Regions from separate parts of the Bacillus sp. PK6-026 genome, predicted to be linked through region 1. Evidence: predicted binding sites of a transcription regulator. Region 1 holds the regulator's gene; each other region holds the start of a gene.

The links. The regulator Rex, encoded in region 1, represses fermentation and respiration genes when NADH is low (regulators of the CRP and FNR family bind a similar motif). The targets are predictions, from matches to a motif close to TTGTGAAATATTTCACAA.
Region 2: ric (iron-sulfur cluster repair di-iron protein) is a predicted target of Rex. The motif match lies at 2,322-2,339, and genes of this name have one in related genera.
Region 3: adhE (bifunctional acetaldehyde-CoA/alcohol dehydrogenase) is a predicted target of Rex. The motif match lies at 1,528-1,545, and genes of this name have one in related genera.
Region 4: M1D59_RS10645 (YwiC-like family protein) is a predicted target of Rex. The motif match lies at 2,596-2,613, and genes of this name have one in related genera.

Annotation. Positions count from the first base shown of each region.
Region 1 covers NZ_CP096418.1:640,319-644,534, reverse strand. The annotation lists gene M1D59_RS03245 (CPBP family intramembrane glutamic endopeptidase) at 1-67, shown strand, start outside; gene M1D59_RS03240 (YdiK family protein) at 67-258, shown strand; gene tatC (twin-arginine translocase subunit TatC) at 303-1,079, opposite strand; gene M1D59_RS03230 (twin-arginine translocase TatA/TatE family subunit) at 1,086-1,259, opposite strand; gene M1D59_RS03225 (redox-sensing transcriptional repressor Rex) at 1,298-1,942, opposite strand; gene moaC (cyclic pyranopterin monophosphate synthase MoaC) at 1,946-2,452, opposite strand; gene M1D59_RS03215 (ABC-F family ATP-binding cassette domain-containing protein) at 2,599-4,216, shown strand, end outside.
Region 2 covers NZ_CP096418.1:2,058,622-2,062,837, forward strand. The annotation lists gene M1D59_RS10670 (nitric-oxide reductase large subunit) at 1-1,498, shown strand, start outside; gene ric (iron-sulfur cluster repair di-iron protein) at 1,543-2,256, opposite strand; gene M1D59_RS10680 (DUF1360 domain-containing protein) at 2,422-2,793, shown strand; gene M1D59_RS10685 (cellulase family glycosylhydrolase) at 3,219-4,216, shown strand, end outside.
Region 3 covers NZ_CP096418.1:4,299,140-4,303,355, forward strand. The annotation lists gene M1D59_RS21785 (3'-5' exonuclease) at 1-1,252, opposite strand, end outside; gene adhE (bifunctional acetaldehyde-CoA/alcohol dehydrogenase) at 1,619-4,216, shown strand, end outside.
Region 4 covers NZ_CP096418.1:2,050,937-2,055,152, forward strand. The annotation lists gene M1D59_RS10625 (DUF438 domain-containing protein) at 1-525, opposite strand, end outside; gene M1D59_RS10630 (DUF1858 domain-containing protein) at 522-752, opposite strand; gene M1D59_RS10635 (TIGR04053 family radical SAM/SPASM domain-containing protein) at 856-1,959, opposite strand; gene M1D59_RS10640 (cyclic nucleotide-binding domain-containing protein) at 2,072-2,539, opposite strand; gene M1D59_RS10645 (YwiC-like family protein) at 2,689-3,411, shown strand; gene M1D59_RS10650 (Crp/Fnr family transcriptional regulator) at 3,457-4,170, opposite strand.

The DNA of each region.
Region 1 (4,216 bases):
GGAGCCTATTGAAGAATATTTGAAACACGTCGAGAAAATGCAAATGATTATTGGAGGATTTCTATGATGAGAAGCCCTAAATTCTGGGGAGCGATTTATTTATTAACGGGTGTGCTGTTTACATATCTGGCGGCAACCTCGCCCGGAAGCATGTGGTCTTTTTACACGATCCTGCTGATGCTTTTCGCAGCCTATAATATCAGCATTTCCTTTAAAATGTTCGCCCTGGCCGGCAAGATGAAACGAAAAGATCAATAGCCTTTTTTGTGAAGGAAAAGAGCCATTCTGAAAAAGAATGGCTCTTATTTAGTATGGTCGTTCAAAAACGCTTGATTTTCCTCTTGAATCATTGTTTTTTGCGCCTGCCTGTAGGATATTCTTGAAATCACGATACTGATTTCATAAAGAATGAGCAATGGCACTGAGACCATTAAATGCGACAAAAGCTCAGGCGGTGTAATGAGGGCCGCGATGACGAACAACACAAAATATGCGTATTTTCTGATTTTCGCCAAAAACATCGGCGTCACGAGGCCGAGCCTTGTGATAAACATGATGACCACAGGCATCTGAAACAATAAGCCAAAAGGAAGCGTCAACTGAAGCAGAAACTGAAAATATTCGTGTATTCCGATGACCTGGTTGACATTCAGATCATCTGAGACTCTCGTCATAAAGTCCACGACAAACGGAAATAAAATAAAGTAAGAAAAGGCAATGCCGCCTAAAAAAAGAATAATCGATATCGGAATATAGCTGAGCGTCACTTTTCGTTCCTTTTCATACAGCCCCGGGCTAATGAAAGCCCACAGCTGGTATAAAACAAGCGGCGAAGTCAAGACGGCGCCGATGATGAACGCGAACTGCACGTACACAAATAAAGGATCGGTCAGCTTGAACGCGTTGAGCGTCAGCAGCTTTGCTTCATCCGTCTGCTGCAGATAGATAATCAGCGGCTTTGCCAATAAAAAGCCTGCCACAACAAATAAAACAAAAAAGAAAAAAGTGATCACAAGCCGTCTGCGTAGTTCTGTGATATGTTCTATCAGCGACATTTCTCTTTCCTTCATAAATGTCATCCTATCCTACTGATCTTCTTTCTTTTTATCGGAATCGTCGTCAGCCAAACCTTTTGTCGCATTCTTAAACTCCCTCAGCGTGTTTCCCGCCGCTCTTCCCAGCTCGGGAAGTTTTTTCGGGCCGAATATCAAAAGCGCCACCACGACAATTAAAATAAAGCTTCCAGGACCGATTGGCATAAAGCCTGCCCCCTTTCCTTTATTTTTCGTTTTCCGTTTTACTTTTCCTGCATTGAATAATGTTTCATGAAATACACCAGCGACTGAAGTTCAACCGCCAAATCTATATGATGAATGCGAATGTGTTCCGGCACATTCAAGCGGGCCGGCGTGAAATTAAGAATGCCTTTAATGCCAAGCGCCACCAGCCTGTCTGTAATCGACTGTGCGGCTTGAGCCGGTACCGTCAAAATGGCGACGGGGATATCATCCGTCATATGCTCTTCAAGTCTATTCAGATCATAGACGGGAACACCGCCGACCTCGGTTCCGATTTTTTCCTCATTGATGTCAAACGCCATGGCGATTTTTGTATTATTATTTTTGATAAAATTGTAATGGAGAAAGGCTGTCCCCAAATTCCCCACGCCAATGAGCGTTACGTTCGTCATTTCATCCTGATCAAGCGTCTTTCTGAAAAAGGACAGCAAATAATTGACATTGTAGCCGTATCCTTTTTTTCCGAGCGCGCCGAAGTACGAGAAGTCCCTGCGGATGGTCGCAGAATCGACTTTGACGGCATCGCTCAGCTCAGCGGAAGATACACGCTGTTTTCCGGATGCATGAAGGTTTTTTAAAAAACGATAATATAATGGCAACCGTTTCGCTGTCGCTTGCGGAATTTTTGAATGATCCATGTTCATAAACTAATCCTCCATGTCTACATCAGCTTTTTCCCTTTTATAGTCACCGTTTTTCCCACCTGTCTTTTCGAGAAGAAAGGTCGGTCCTATCACCATTCCCTTATCCGCCGCTTTGCACATGTCATATACGGTCAGCGCACATACGGAGGCCGAAGTTAACGCTTCCATTTCCACACCTGTGCTCCCTTTGGTCTTCACTTTAGATTGAATATGCAGGATGCTCTTCTGTTCTTTCTCCTCCCAGCGAAAGGCGATGTCGACTCCTTTCAGAGCGATCGGATGGCACATCGGGATGATGGCGGATGTCTGTTTTGCGGCCATGATTCCGGCCACTTGCGCCACCGCCAATACATCGCCCTTTCCGATTTCCCGGTTTTTGATTTTTTCATGTACTGTTCGATTCATAGACACGCTTGAAACAGCCGCAGCTGTGCGTACTGAAGCTTCCTTTTCGCTTATATCAACCATCTTGGCTCTGCCTTGTTCATTAAAATGTGTAAACTCATTCATGTTCTGAACTCTCCTTATAACGATCATACACTATTTTTTTCATTCTGTCTTTTTCTTTGGCTAAAATCTTCCAGACTTCACTTAATTGTTTGCTGACTGCGCAGTGATAGGCTACACTTAAAATAGCAGACAAGAGGTGAAAGATCATGATGATTTTACAAGTGAACCAACTTTCAAAATCGTTTGGAGCCGATACGATTTTAACGAATATAAAACTCGAAGTCAGATCTCGGGACCGGATTGCGATCGTCGGACGCAACGGCGCCGGAAAATCGACTCTTCTAAAGATTATCGCAGGAAAACTTTCATATGAAAAGGGGGACATCATCAAGCCGAAAGATTTGACGATGGGCTACCTTGACCAGCATTCCGGCCTCGATTCCAAGCTGACGCTCAAAGAGGAATTGCTGTCGGTATTTGATTTTCTAAAAAAAATGGAAAAAGAAATGCGCGCGATCGAGGAAAAGATGGCGCAGGCCGGACCGGACATGCTTGAATCATTGATGAAGACGTATGACAGGCTTCAGCAGGAGTTCAAGGACAAAGGCGGCTACCAATATGAGGCAGAGGTCAGATCCGTCATGCACGGGCTCGGCTTTGCGGGATTTGACGACTCCGTCCGCGTCCAGGACTTAAGCGGAGGTCAAAAAACAAGACTTGCCCTCGGAAAAATGCTTTTGACAAAACCCGACCTCCTCATTTTGGACGAACCGACAAACCACTTGGATATCGATACCCTGACATGGCTTGAACAATATTTGCAAAATTACAGCGGAGCGATTTTAATCGTTTCCCATGACAGGTACTTTCTTGACAAAGTGGTTACCCAAGTTTACGAGATCAGCCGGTCCCAAAGCAAAAAATATACCGGGAACTACAGCTCTTATCTCCAATTAAAAGCCGAACAGCTGGAAAAGGAAACAAAGCTTTATGAAAAGCAGCAGGACGAAATCGCCAAGCTGCAGGAGTTCGTCGACCGGAATCTGGCTAGAGCTTCGACGACGAAACGGGCGCAGAGCAGACGAAAGCAGCTTGAACGGATGGAGATCATGGACAAACCGCTCGGAGATGAAAAGTCGGCGTCTTTCCGCTTTGAAATTACAAGGCAAAGCGGAAACGATGTACTGCGGGTGGAAGACTTGACAGTAAGCTATCAGGAGCAGCCCCCGCTTCTCCGTTCATTGAACTTTCACATCACCCGCGGGGAAAGCGTTGCACTGGTCGGACCGAACGGAATCGGCAAGTCAACCCTTTTAAAAGCATTGATTCAAAAGCTGCAGCCGGTATCGGGAACAATCGCGACAGGCTCCCATGTCTCAATCGGCTACTATGACCAGGAACAGGCTGAATTGACGTCGTCAAAACGCGTGCTTGACGAGCTTTGGGACGATTATCCGGAAATGAATGAAAAGGATATCCGGACCTGCCTCGGCAACTTCCTGTTTTCGGGAGAAGACGTATTAAAACCTGTACACGCGTTAAGCGGCGGCGAAAAAGCAAGGCTTGCCCTCGCCAAGCTGATGCTCCAAAAAGCGAACTTCCTTATTCTTGATGAGCCGACAAACCATCTCGACCTGGACAGCAAGGAAGTCTTGGAGAACGCTTTGATCGATTACCCGGGAACGATATTATTTGTGTCCCATGACCGCTATTTTATCAACCGGATCGCGACAAAAGTACTGGAGCTTTCCCGCGACAAAGCAGAAGAATATTTAGGCGACTACGATTATTACACAGAAAAAAAAGCGCAGCAGCTTGAACTGA
Region 2 (4,216 bases), 1.4 Mb from region 1:
GGTATTTGATCTGGATAAACAGCCGCTTACGGCGTCACAGGTTAAAACCGGAAAATATTTCGCCGTTGTGTCGCTGCTGTTTTTTGTTCAGGCCATGTTCGGAGCTTTGCTTGCCCACTATTATATTGAGCCGGACAGCTTTTTTGGGATCGATTGGATCAGGGATATGTTGCCATTCAGCATATCTAAGGGATTTCACCTCCAGCTGGCGATCTTCTGGATTGCGACTTCATGGCTCGGTATGGGCATTTATGCGGCGCCGCTTGTCGGAGGCCGCGAGCCGAAAAGGCAGGGGCTGCTTGTCGATATTCTGTTTTGGGCGCTGATCGTCCTTGTCGGCGGAAGCATGGCCGGCGAATGGCTCGGAGCGAAAGGCCTTTTAGGAAACAACTGGTTCTTATTCGGCCACCAAGGAATGGAATATATTGAACTCGGCCGCTTCTGGCAGGTCATTCTCGCACTCGGCATGCTGATATGGCTGTTTATCGTTTTCAGAGGCATTAAGAGCGGCCTCAAGCGGGAATCTGATAAAGGCGGTTTGATTCATCTGCTGTTTTATTCTTCGATCGCCATTCCGCTGTTTTACGGTGCAGCCTTTTTCTTTAATCCCGGCACAAATATTACAATGTCGGATTTTTGGCGGTGGTGGATTATCCATCTTTGGGTGGAAGGGATTTTTGAAGTCTTTGCCGTCGTGGTCATCGGCTTTTTGCTCGTGCAAATGAACCTGGTTACGAAAAAATCGACCGTCAGAACGCTTTATTTTCAACTGACGATCCTGCTGGGGAGCGGTGTCATCGGGATCGGACATCATTACTATTACAACGGTTCTTCCGAAGTTTGGATCGGCCTCGGTTCCGTCTTCTCATGCCTGGAAGTGATTCCTCTTACCCTGCTTGTATTGGAAGCTTATGAACAATACAAGATGATGAAAGACGGAGGCCATCATTTCCCGTATAAAGCAACGTTCTGGTTCTTGATTTCAACGGCGATCTGGAATCTGGTCGGTGCAGGGGTATTGGGCTTTTTGATCAATCTGCCTGCTGTCAGCTATTTTGAGCACGGCCAGTTCCTGACACCTGCCCACGGGCACGGGGCGATGATGGGCGTGTACGGCATGTTTGCCATTGCTGTCTGGCTGTATACGCTACGCAATATCGCCAAAAAAGAAGCGTGGAATGATAAATGGCTGAAAATAGCCTGCTGGTCGCTGAACATCGGCTTGTTCGGAATGGTGTTTATCAATTTGTTGCCGGTCGGTTTTCTTCAATTGAAAAAAGCGTTTGAAGACGGGTACTGGAGCTCAAGGGCGCCTGAGTTTTTACAGCAGGATACGGTGCAAACGCTGCTGACTTGGAGGGCTGTGCCGGATACGATCTTTTTAGCCGGAATCGTGATTTTGGTCATATTCAGCATCAGAGCATTATTCCATCTCCGCAAACCGACGCATCAGGAAGGAGAAGCGCTTCCAGTTAAAGACATTGCTTCAGATGAATAGATAAACAAAAAGACAGAGGAAGTGAAATCCTCTGTCTTTTTATTTTATTGATTGGCTTCCGCTTCAAGCCGCGGGAACAAAATATTGTTTTCCAGGTGAATGTGCTGAAAAAGATCTGTTTCCAATTCATCAAGCTTTAAGTAAGTCAGTGTATATGTTGTGCATGCCCCTTCAGGAAGGGTATAGTCATTGGTCACTTTTCTCAGTTCCTTCAAGATGCTGCCTGCGGCTTCATGCTCTTGTTCAAGGACATCGATCGCCTGAACCGCTTCTGCCAGGCTGTCCATTGATCGCGTCTCTTCATAGGCCGTCACTTTCGGGAAAATGAGTTCCTCTTCCTGAAAGAGATGGTGTTCCAGTTCAGTTTTCAGCTGATGGAACAATTGATGGACCTGGGCGAGTTCCGGATGATGGATGCCGTGAACCCGGTAGACTTTTGTGACAAAGCCTGATAGTTCAGGAAGCACCTCATACAGGTAAGCATGGTGCGTATGAATCACATGGTCGATCAGCTGTGAATACGGGGCTTCACTCCAGTTCGTCTCTTTTGCATTCAATGCCTTTGTCTCTTGATATAATGTATTGATTTTTGCTAAGATCTCTTCTTCATTTAAATCCTGTTCTTTTATCGCTTCACCGATCGGGCGGTTGCCCCCGCAGCAAAAGTCGATGCGATATTCTTTCAGCAGCCGGCTGGCTCTTGGAAAACGCGTAACAATATCACCTGTTTTTGTGTTTTGATCAAATACTGCTTCCATTTGTAAAACCTCCTGAAGTGTTTTTTATGCTATGGGTTAAATGTAACGGGTTCACCGATGGAAAATCGTGATCTACATCACATTCGGGAAAAATGACAGAAAAAGCAATAAGTCAGAAGAAATCGGGAAATAGCTATAGATAACTTTTCATGTTGGAGGCCTGCAATGGAGCATTTATCCTGGCTTACATTTACGATGCTGATTCTCGCCAGTTACCGGCTAACTCATTTGATTGTTTTTGACAAGATCACGGAGTTTATCCGGAAACCGTTCATGAAGAAAAAGCAGACGGTTGATGAACAAGGGCATGTAGAAACGAAAAAAGTGCCGAAATCAAACTTCGGCTATTTGCTGAATTGCTATTGGTGCGCAGGGATATGGTGCGCTTTGATCATCGCTGTCGGGTATCTGATTGTCCCAAAAACGATATTCCCGTTAATTTTAATTTTATCGGTCGCAGGTGGACAGGCGATTCTTGAAACGTTTGTCGGTGTCGCAACAAAACTTGTCAGCTTTTTCTCTGATTTAAAGAAATAAACCATTCCAAGCGGATGGTTTTATTTTTTTGACAATAAAGTGACACAAACAGCAGAGAGAACATGTCCGCTTTGTGAACTTTTTACAGCGATTTTTTCCCGGTTGCCGCATTTTAGGCAGAGGGAAGACATTATTTTGAAGAAGAATCAGGTTTTAAAATTTCGAATTGAGAGAAAAAGGAAGCACAAAGTCCCCGGTCATACTTTTTTAGCTTTTCATCATTAGCATTCAGACCTCCCATTTCATACGAAAAGAGGAAATAGATAGATTTTCAAAACGAAAAAAACGTGAAATATGGTTGATAGACAATCAATGAATAGTTTTTTTACAATCAGTAACGTGCTACAAGCCAAGAAAGGGGTGAAAATGTCTGCCAGAAAGTGTTTTTGGAAAATAACATCATTGGAGGAAAAAGAATGTCATACATGAAACGTTCCATTTCTGTCTTCATCGCCTGCTTCATGGTAGCAGCACTCGGCATCAGCGGTATCATCGCACCTAAAGCGTCTGCCGCTTCTCAAACACCCGTTGCTGTAAACGGACAGCTCACCTTGAAAGGTACGCAGCTCGTCAATCAAAAAGGAAAAGCGGTTCAGCTGAAAGGAATCAGTTCACACGGGCTGCAGTGGTATGGCGATTATGTCAACAAAGACTCGTTAAAATGGCTGAGAGACGACTGGGGCATCAATGTCTTCCGCGCGGCTATGTATACGGGTGAAGGCGGCTATATTGACAATCCGTCGGTTAAAAACAAAGTGAAGGAAGCCGTCGAAGCGGCAAAAGAACTCGGAATCTATGTGATCATCGACTGGCACATACTGAGCGACGGCAATCCAAACCAAAACAAAGCGAAAGCAAAAGAGTTTTTCAACGAAATGTCAAGGCTTTACGGCAAGACGCCAAACGTCATTTTTGAAATTGCTAACGAGCCGAACGGCGATGTCAACTGGAACCGTGACATTAAACCTTACGCTGAAGACATTTTGTCCGTGATCCGCAAAAATTCTCCGAAAAATATTGTGATCGTTGGGACAGGCACTTGGAGCCAAGATGTCAACGATGCGGCGGACAATCAGCTGAAAGACGGCAATGTCATGTACGCGCTCCATTTTTATGCGGGTACGCACGGTCAGTCTTTGCGGGATAAAGCAGACTATGCACTCAGCAAAGGAGCGCCGATTTTCGTCACAGAATGGGGAACGAGCGATGCTTCCGGAAACGGCGGTGTCTACCTCGACCAATCCAGGGAGTGGCTGAAATATTTAGACAGCAAAAAAATCAGCTGGGTAAACTGGAGCTTGTGCGACAAACAAGAGTCGTCAGCTGCTTTAAACTCCGGCGCCTCTAAAAAGGGAGGATGGTCTCAATCCGACTTATCCTCATCAGGTAAATTCGTCAGGGAAAACATCCGCAGCGGATCAAA
Region 3 (4,216 bases), 710 kb from region 1:
CTGTATCTTTTATATAGCTCCTTTTCCTGCCGTAAATAGATTGTGCACGGTCTTCCACCAAAAGTAAGGATTTCGTTTCCGGACTCAGGCACAGGCTGATCAAATGAAGCCAATTTCCTTCAAAATCCTGACCTTCATCGATCAGAATGGCATCATACTTCGGAGATATTGCCTCGCCTTTTTCCAGCTGTTCAATATATTGATCAATCATAAACTCATTCGTTTTTATTTTTAGATCTTGCTTAAGCCACTGGTGAAAGTTACGAATTTGGATACTTTCAGGAACTCGAGACTCAACAGCTTTTCCTTCTTCAGTATATTGAAAGTCAAATAAATGATCCGGTTCTGCAAACATTGAACGAACCATTTGAGTAATATTCGATGCTAATGAAATATTGTAACAGAGGATTAATATCTTCCAATCAGGGTGGTTTTTTGCCAGTATCTTTGCACGACTTGCGAGAATTAAGGTTTTTCCGCTTCCTGCTACACCGCGAATTATACGGTGTTGATCACCAATCTGCTTTGCCATATTCTCTTGATGCAAGTCCATCGTTTTAATGTCCCGCAACGATAAAAGAAGCTGGTCACGGTATGGAACAGATTGTTCAAACTCCGCTCCAATGCGCACTTCCGGAAAAAGATAATATCGAATAGTATTAATGTCTTCATATGTAAGAGAGGTTTTCATTTGAAATTGCACATGAAACATTTGAAACAGCTTTTCTATCAACAATTCTTCTGAAAAGTTTACATGATCAGGATCAATTTGATCTCGAGTCAAGATAAACTCTGGATCTATTATTTGATAAACTTGCTTTTCCAACAATTGAATTTCATTTAATCTGGTAAATACAACGCCATATCCATAAGGAAATTTCAGTTTAAATTGATACTTACCCTCCGTTTGAATTAAACTCTTATCCTTTTGGAGTACATCAGCTATTTTAAAAGCATACTCTCTTGCTTGTCTTAACGGATTCTTCACACTGCACATGTCGCCGCTCGCATTTCGAATCTGCCAGTCATCTTTTGTGAACCTATAAAACGAATTTTTCGTATAATCCTTTACTTCAAGCACAAGCAAGCCCATATCCGGCCCTATAATAACAAAATCAGGACAGACACCTTGAATTTCAGGTTCATAGTACACAATATAATCATCAGGCAAATAGTTTTTCAATGTACGAAACAAAATCCGTTCTCCCACTGTTGCTGAACTTCGTATTGATTCGGGTATTGTCATTGCCAATTTAACCAACTCCTTCGATGCCTACTAGCCACGTTTTCCATATATTTATATTATCGGGGGTTAGAAAGGAAAGTAAAGGAAATCTATTTATGTAAGAGATGAAAAATGCACCATTAAACAGGATTTTCTTAGTTTCTGTTGATTTCATACTTTGTTCAACATTTCACAAACTCATACTTCAAATTCGTGATATGATAAATTCAGCCACAGAAAAGGAGGACTGATACCAAAATAAACCAGATATTCGCTTCAGGGATAAAATTTTTTAACTCCACTTGTGAAATGTTTCACAAACAATGTCCGCATCATTCATCCCTGAACATCCTGTTGTAATCAAATTCCTATTCATTCACTGGAGGGTTTACAATGGCAATCGAAGAAAAGGAAATGAAACAAAAGCAAAATGCCTCAACCATGGTTGATCAGCTAGTCGAAAAAGGCCTAAAGGCATTGGAAGAATTCCGCAGCTTTGATCAGGAGCAGATTGATGAGATCGTCAAACAGATGGCGCTTGCCGGCCTTGATCAGCACATGCCTCTCGCCAAACTTGCCGTCGAAGAAACGAAGCGCGGCGTTTATGAAGATAAAATCATTAAAAACATGTTTGCCACAGAGTATGTCTACCATCATATCAAATACGATAAAACAGTGGGCATCATCAATGAAAACGAACACGACGGAGTCATTGAAATCGCGGAGCCTGTCGGTGTCATCGCCGGGGTGACGCCGGTGACCAACCCTACTTCCACTACAATGTTCAAGTCCCTGATAGCGATCAAAACAAGAAACCCTATCGTGTTTGCTTTCCATCCATCGGCCCAAAAATGCAGCCGCGAAGCGGCGAGAATCCTTCGGGACGCAGCCGTCAAAGCAGGAGCACCAGACAACTGTATCCAATGGATTGAAACGCCTTCGCTGAATGCAACTCAAGCCTTAATGACCCATCCGAACGTTTCCCTGATTCTCGCAACAGGGGGCGCCGGCATGGTGAAATCAGCGTACAGCTCCGGAAAACCGGCCCTTGGCGTCGGACCTGGAAACGTTCCGTGCTACATCGAGAAGTCTGCCAACCTGAAGCAAGCCGTCAATGATCTGATCTTATCCAAAACATTTGACAACGGCATGATTTGCGCATCAGAGCAGGCCGTCATCATAGACAAAGACATCTACTCAGACGTCAAAGTCGAAATGACAAGAAACAACTGCTATTTCTTAAATGAAACCGAAAAATTAAAGGTCGAGAAATTGGTCATCAATGAAAATACTTGCGCGGTAAACGCTGATATCGTCGGCATGCCGGCATTCAAAATCGCTGAAATGGCCGGTGTCAAAGTGCCTCAAGATACAAAAATCCTCATCGCCGAATTAGAAGGCGTAGGTCCGGATTACCCGCTTTCCAGGGAAAAACTGAGCCCTGTTTTAGCGTGCTACAAAGTCAGCGGAATTCAAGAGGGATTAAAACGCGCCGAAGACATGCTCGCGTTCGGTGGAACCGGCCACTCGGCGGTAATTCATACGAACGATCAAGAAGCCGTTAAAGAATTCGGATTACGGATGAAAGCCGGGCGGATCATCGTCAATGCACCGTCGTCACAAGGGGCGATCGGCGACATTTACAACGCCTATATGCCTTCTTTAACACTCGGATGCGGCACATATGGCGGAAACTCCGTCTCGTCAAACGTTGGAGCTGTTCATTTAATCAACACGAAAAAAGTGGCGAAAAGGAATGTCAATATGCAGTGGTTTAAAGTTCCTCCAAAAATCTATTTTGAAAAACACGCAACCCAATATTTAGCGAAAATGCCTGACATCTCAAAAGCGTTGATTGTGACTGATCCGGGGATGGTGAAACTCGGATATGTAGACCGCGTCCTACACTACTTAAGAAGGCGCCCGGATTACGTTCATTGTGAAATTTTTTCTGATGTCGAGCCTGATCCTTCAATCGAAACGGTGATGAACGGCGTCGACATGATGGCCAAATTCCAGCCGGATGTCATCATCGCCCTCGGCGGAGGTTCTGCAATGGATGCCGCAAAAGGAATGTGGTTGTTCTATGAGCACCCGGATGCTGAATTCTTTGGATTAAAGCAAAAATTCCTGGACATCCGCAAGCGCATTGTCAAATACCCGAAACTGGGTGAAAAAGCAAAATTCGTCGCGATCCCGACGACATCAGGCACAGGCTCTGAAGTCACGTCATTCTCTGTCATTACAGACAAAGAAACGAATACGAAGTATCCGCTGGCCGACTATGAATTAACGCCGGACGTCGCGATCATTGACCCGCAATTTGTCATGACCGTGCCGAAACATATTACGGCTGACACAGGAATGGACGTATTAACTCACGCAATTGAATCATACGTATCGTGCATGGCTAACGACTATACAGACGGCTTGGCCATGAAGGCCATCCAGCTGATCTTCGAATACCTGCCTAGAGCATACAAAAACGGCAGCGACGAGCTGGCCCGCGAAAAAGTGCATAATGCATCAACGATTGCCGGAATGGCGTTTTCCAATGCCTTCCTTGGCATCAACCACAGCTTAGCCCATAAGCTTGGCGCGGAGTTTCACATCGCTCATGGACGGGCAAACGCCATCCTTCTGCCGCACGTGATCCGCTATAATGCAGAAAAGCCGAAAAAGTTCACGGCATTTCCTAAATACAGCCACTTCATAGCCGATCAGCGCTACGCGGAGATTGCCAGAACGCTCGGCCTGCCTGCAAAAACAACTGCAGAAGGCGTTGAAAGCCTGATCCAGGAGATTATCTCGCTCGCCAAAGAGCTTAAAATTCCGATGAGCATTAAACAAAACGGCGTGGATGCTGCCGCATTCGAAAGCAAAGTGGATCTCATGGCCGAACGCGCCTTTGAAGATCAGTGTACGACAGCCAATCCGAAGCTGCCGCTCGTTTCGGAGCTTGCTGAGATTTACCGTTCCGCATATAAAGGA
Region 4 (4,216 bases), 1.4 Mb from region 1:
TTGGCTGGGCCCAGTAATTCCGTACTTTTCTAAATAGGGGAAGAGAAGATTTTCTTTTCTGCTGTAATGTTTGTCGACATCGGCGAGCAAGTTTAAGTCTGTGAGCAGCTTGAGAATGTTGTCGCGGTGATCTTCTTTTTCAAAACGTTCCAAATGAAGCTGCATTTTAAAGTTCAAAAGGAGGTCGATTTCTTTATTTTCTTTCATAAAAGTATGAACGGGATGGCCTGGCTGCTTATCGGCGTCAGCTCGGTGAATGTCTTCAATCGATCCTTTAAACACAGCGGCGTGAACGGAACAAAGCTCTTGAATTTCTTCGGGGGTAATGCCTTCTTCCTTCATTAACGCCTGTTCCAGCTGAGCGATTTCTTCAGCATTGACTGAACCGAACGCCTTTTCAAACCGTTTTTTGACGTCGGCAAGCGGTTTTCCTTTATGAAGGTCGATGATGATTTCTTTCAAAAGCTGCTTTTTTTCCTCTGGCAGACCTTGCTGCGTTTCCCGGTTGTTAATCATTTCGCTCATTGTTTTTCTCCTTTCCAAACGGGGTCAAATCCGTGCGCTTTCAATATGTCTAAGACAAGCGGCCATTCGATTTGCATCATTCGCGCGCCTTTCGGAATCGTCATGATACGCCCGGCTGTTTCCAGCATGCCGGGCTTCGTTATGTTTTTAAACCCGGCTTCCTTCATCACGGATTTTAGTTCAGGATGCAATGTGCAAAGTTCGTATACGGAATCGTTCAAATCAATTTTTTTATTATGCAGAGGGATCACATCCTTTGATAGTGATGATCATTCTCATCTATACCGTAATACAAGTATGCTGAAAAAAATGTGACGTACATCACATTTTTCAGCGCAAAGCCTTCGGAATATAAATACAGCTCGGGTCGCTTTCCAGATAATCGCCTGTCAGAGCATAGGCACGTGAGCGCGAACCGCCGCACACATGGCGGAATTCACAGACGCCGCATTTTCCTTTAAATCCGTCCGGATTTCGCAAATCCTTAAAGATCGGTGATTCGCGATAAATCTCAGCCAGCGGCTGTTCGCGGATGTTTCCGGCTTTAAACGGCAGGAGTCCGCTTGGATATACATCGCCGATATGGGAGATAAACATAAAGCCGTTGCCATCGTTCACACCTTTCGGAGCCCGGCCCAATCCGCCGATCGCATCCATTTTCCCTTTCTGCAATGCGTGTTCATAGCGGATTTTCATGTTGGGGTCTTTCGCTTCCCGCATTTTTTGTTGAATAACGACCCGTCGGTAGTGCTGGGCTGCTGTCGTTTTGATGTCAAAAGGCGCTTCTTTTGCCAAACGGCTGAGCCAAAGAAAGACTTTTTCATGGTCCACCGGCGAAATCATATCTTCCCGCTTCGCGCGGCCTGTCGGGACGAGAAAAAATACACTCCATAATACACAGTTCAATTCTTCGATCAGCTTTGCCATTTCATCCAGGTAATCGATGTTATAAGCGGATATAACGGTATTAATCTGCAGAGGCAGATGGCATTCATGAATGTAGCGTATGGCCTTCATGGTCAGGTCAAAGGAACCGTCCGTTCCTCGAAAATGATCATGAATCTCTCGGGTCGGGCCGTCCAAGCTGAACGCCCATCGGGATAAGCCGATTTCTTTTGCTGATTGAATCGCTTCTCTTGTAACATTCGGCGTAGCACTCGGGGTCATGGAGACGCGAACCCCTTTTTGGACGGCATACTCAATAATGGCGAATACGTCGTCTCTCATTAAAGGGTCACCCCCTGTCAGCACGAGGAGGGGATTGTCCATCGCATGAATTTGATCAATTAAATCTTTTCCCTCTTTCAGGGTGAGCTCCCGCGGATCGCGTTTATTTTGAGCCGATGCCCGGCAATGAAGGCACTTGAGCTCGCACGCTCTTGTCAGCTCCCAAATGACGATAAACGGAGACTTGTCGAAATCGCAATGTATCATCTTTCATCTGTCCTTTCGTTTGCATTCATGTGTATCGTAGCGGAAATGAAAAAGAAAAAAAGTTAAGTAGATCACATTTAGAAAAGGAAGGGAAAGAAGGGGGAGGCCCTTCTCACGCGTCGTCTTCTGCGGAGGAGTTGAGGTAACGCAAAAAAAGCTGGTAGGAAAAATACAAATTCTGCTGAAGCAGCATGAGAAAGTTCGTCTGTAATTGGCGGTTATAAGTCATCATTTTTTTGAAAGTATGAAATGGAATTTCAAGTACGGCGGTTTCTGCGGCAGTGTTGACTGAAATAAACGGAGATACGAAAGGTTCGCCTTTTTGATCAATAGGGAAAACATCGCCTTTTTCCCACTCGGCGATCGTTCGGGATTCTTCTGGAAGTCTTCTGTCAGAAAAATGAACTTCCCCTTTTAAAACAAAATAGACGGATTGCGAATGAAGGAACGATCGCGAATGCTGAGATGGCTGGATATCGATCACCTTCCCGTTTTTCAGCAGCCTTTTGATGATCGGAAGGGGTACCCCGAGAAACATAGGAAGATTTTTCAGAAACAATAAGTAGTCAAACCGGTCCATGGTATATCCTCCTTCTATATATTAGCATTTAGTATAAAGCGCCGGGCTGGAGGGCGCAGTGATTTATTTCACACGCCTGTATGCAAAATGTCACTGTGTAAAAAAGACGAAACTTTTATAATGTAATAGAAAAGAAGGGAGGATGCGTGATGAAAGTGTTCATACCGAAGCAGCACGGCGCCTGGGCGATGCTTGTCATCCCGTTTGTTCTCGGCATGTTCGCCGGGGGCGCGGATGTAAAGCATATTCCGCTGTTCTGCGGATGGCTGTTTCTATATCTAGCGGCATTTCCGGCTACGATGATGGTGAAGAAGAAAAATATCGTTTACTATCAAAAATGGGTTCTCATCTACGGCATTCCGGCCATCGTTTTCCTGCTTATTTCGGTCTGGCTGGAGCCGCGGCTCGTTTTTCTCGGGCTGCCGCTGTTTCCGCTCTTTCTCATCAATCTTTATTATGCGAAAAGAAACAACGACAGGGCGCTTTTAAATGATATTGCTGCAATCCTTGTTTTCAGCGCGGGCGGGCTTGCAAGCTTCTGGATGGGAGCGGGGAAGCTTGATGGTGAAGCATTGTTTGTTTTTATCCAGTCCGTTTTGTTTTTCACAGGGAGCGCCTTTTATGTCAAGTCGATGATCCGCGAAAAGAAAAACAATCGGTTTAAACTTTATTCATGGGGATACCACATATTCCTGCCGTTCATCTCGCTGGCCGCGGGGGCAGGATGGGCCGTGCTTGGTGTAGTGCCGAGCAGTTTCAGAGCGTGGTTTTTACATGGAAGGAAACTGTCGATTAAGACAATCGGAATCTCAGAGCTGGTGAATGCCTGTTTCTTTATGGCCGTGTTGATCGTTTTTCTGCTGCAAACGTAAAAAACAAGGACACTGTGCTTCATGTCCTTGTTTGTTTTCGTTTTTTCAGTCGATATTGCAGATGTCGAGCGGGCAGTTTTCACAGTCGATTTCGCGTTTTAAATAGTTGAGCTGATGAATGACGATTTTTCCCGAGTCCTCAATTGAAATGACACCGTTCTTCCGGAGGTCGCTCAGCATGCGGTTGATGCTCTCCCTTGCGGCGGCACAGAATTTCGCCAGATCCTGGTTCGTCAGCACAATATTGATGAGAATCCCGTCGCTTCTTGTGATGCCGTAGCTGTTTGCGAGACGGATCAAGGTGGAGTAGAGCGCGCCTTTTTTACCATTCAGCAAAAGGTCGCGGATTTTCGATTGAATCTTTCGCAAATGCGTGCTCATCCATTTCATAAACTCAAACGTCAGTGCACCGTTTTGTATGAGTTCTTTTTCAAGCTTATCTTTATTGATGACCAACACTTCGCCATCAGAGAGGATCTTTGCGCTCAGCATATATTTCGCATCTTCTGTAAAAAGCGTAAGCTCCCCGACAATATCATTTTTTTTGCACATTCTGAGTGTCAGTTCTTTGCCATCGGACGTCAATTTGCCGATTTGGACAAGTCCCGACTGAATAAGATACAGTTCCTCCGCATCCATCCCTTCTTGAAAAAGGAATGTGTCCTGCCTGATTTTTCGTCGTGTACTGATTGATTCCAGCAAGTGATGCAGATCGTCTGAGAGCAAATCTGTGTCTGATTTTCTAACAGAAATATTCATTGAGCGTCACCCCTTTAGCAGTTCTTATTTTAACGTTAAATAAGGC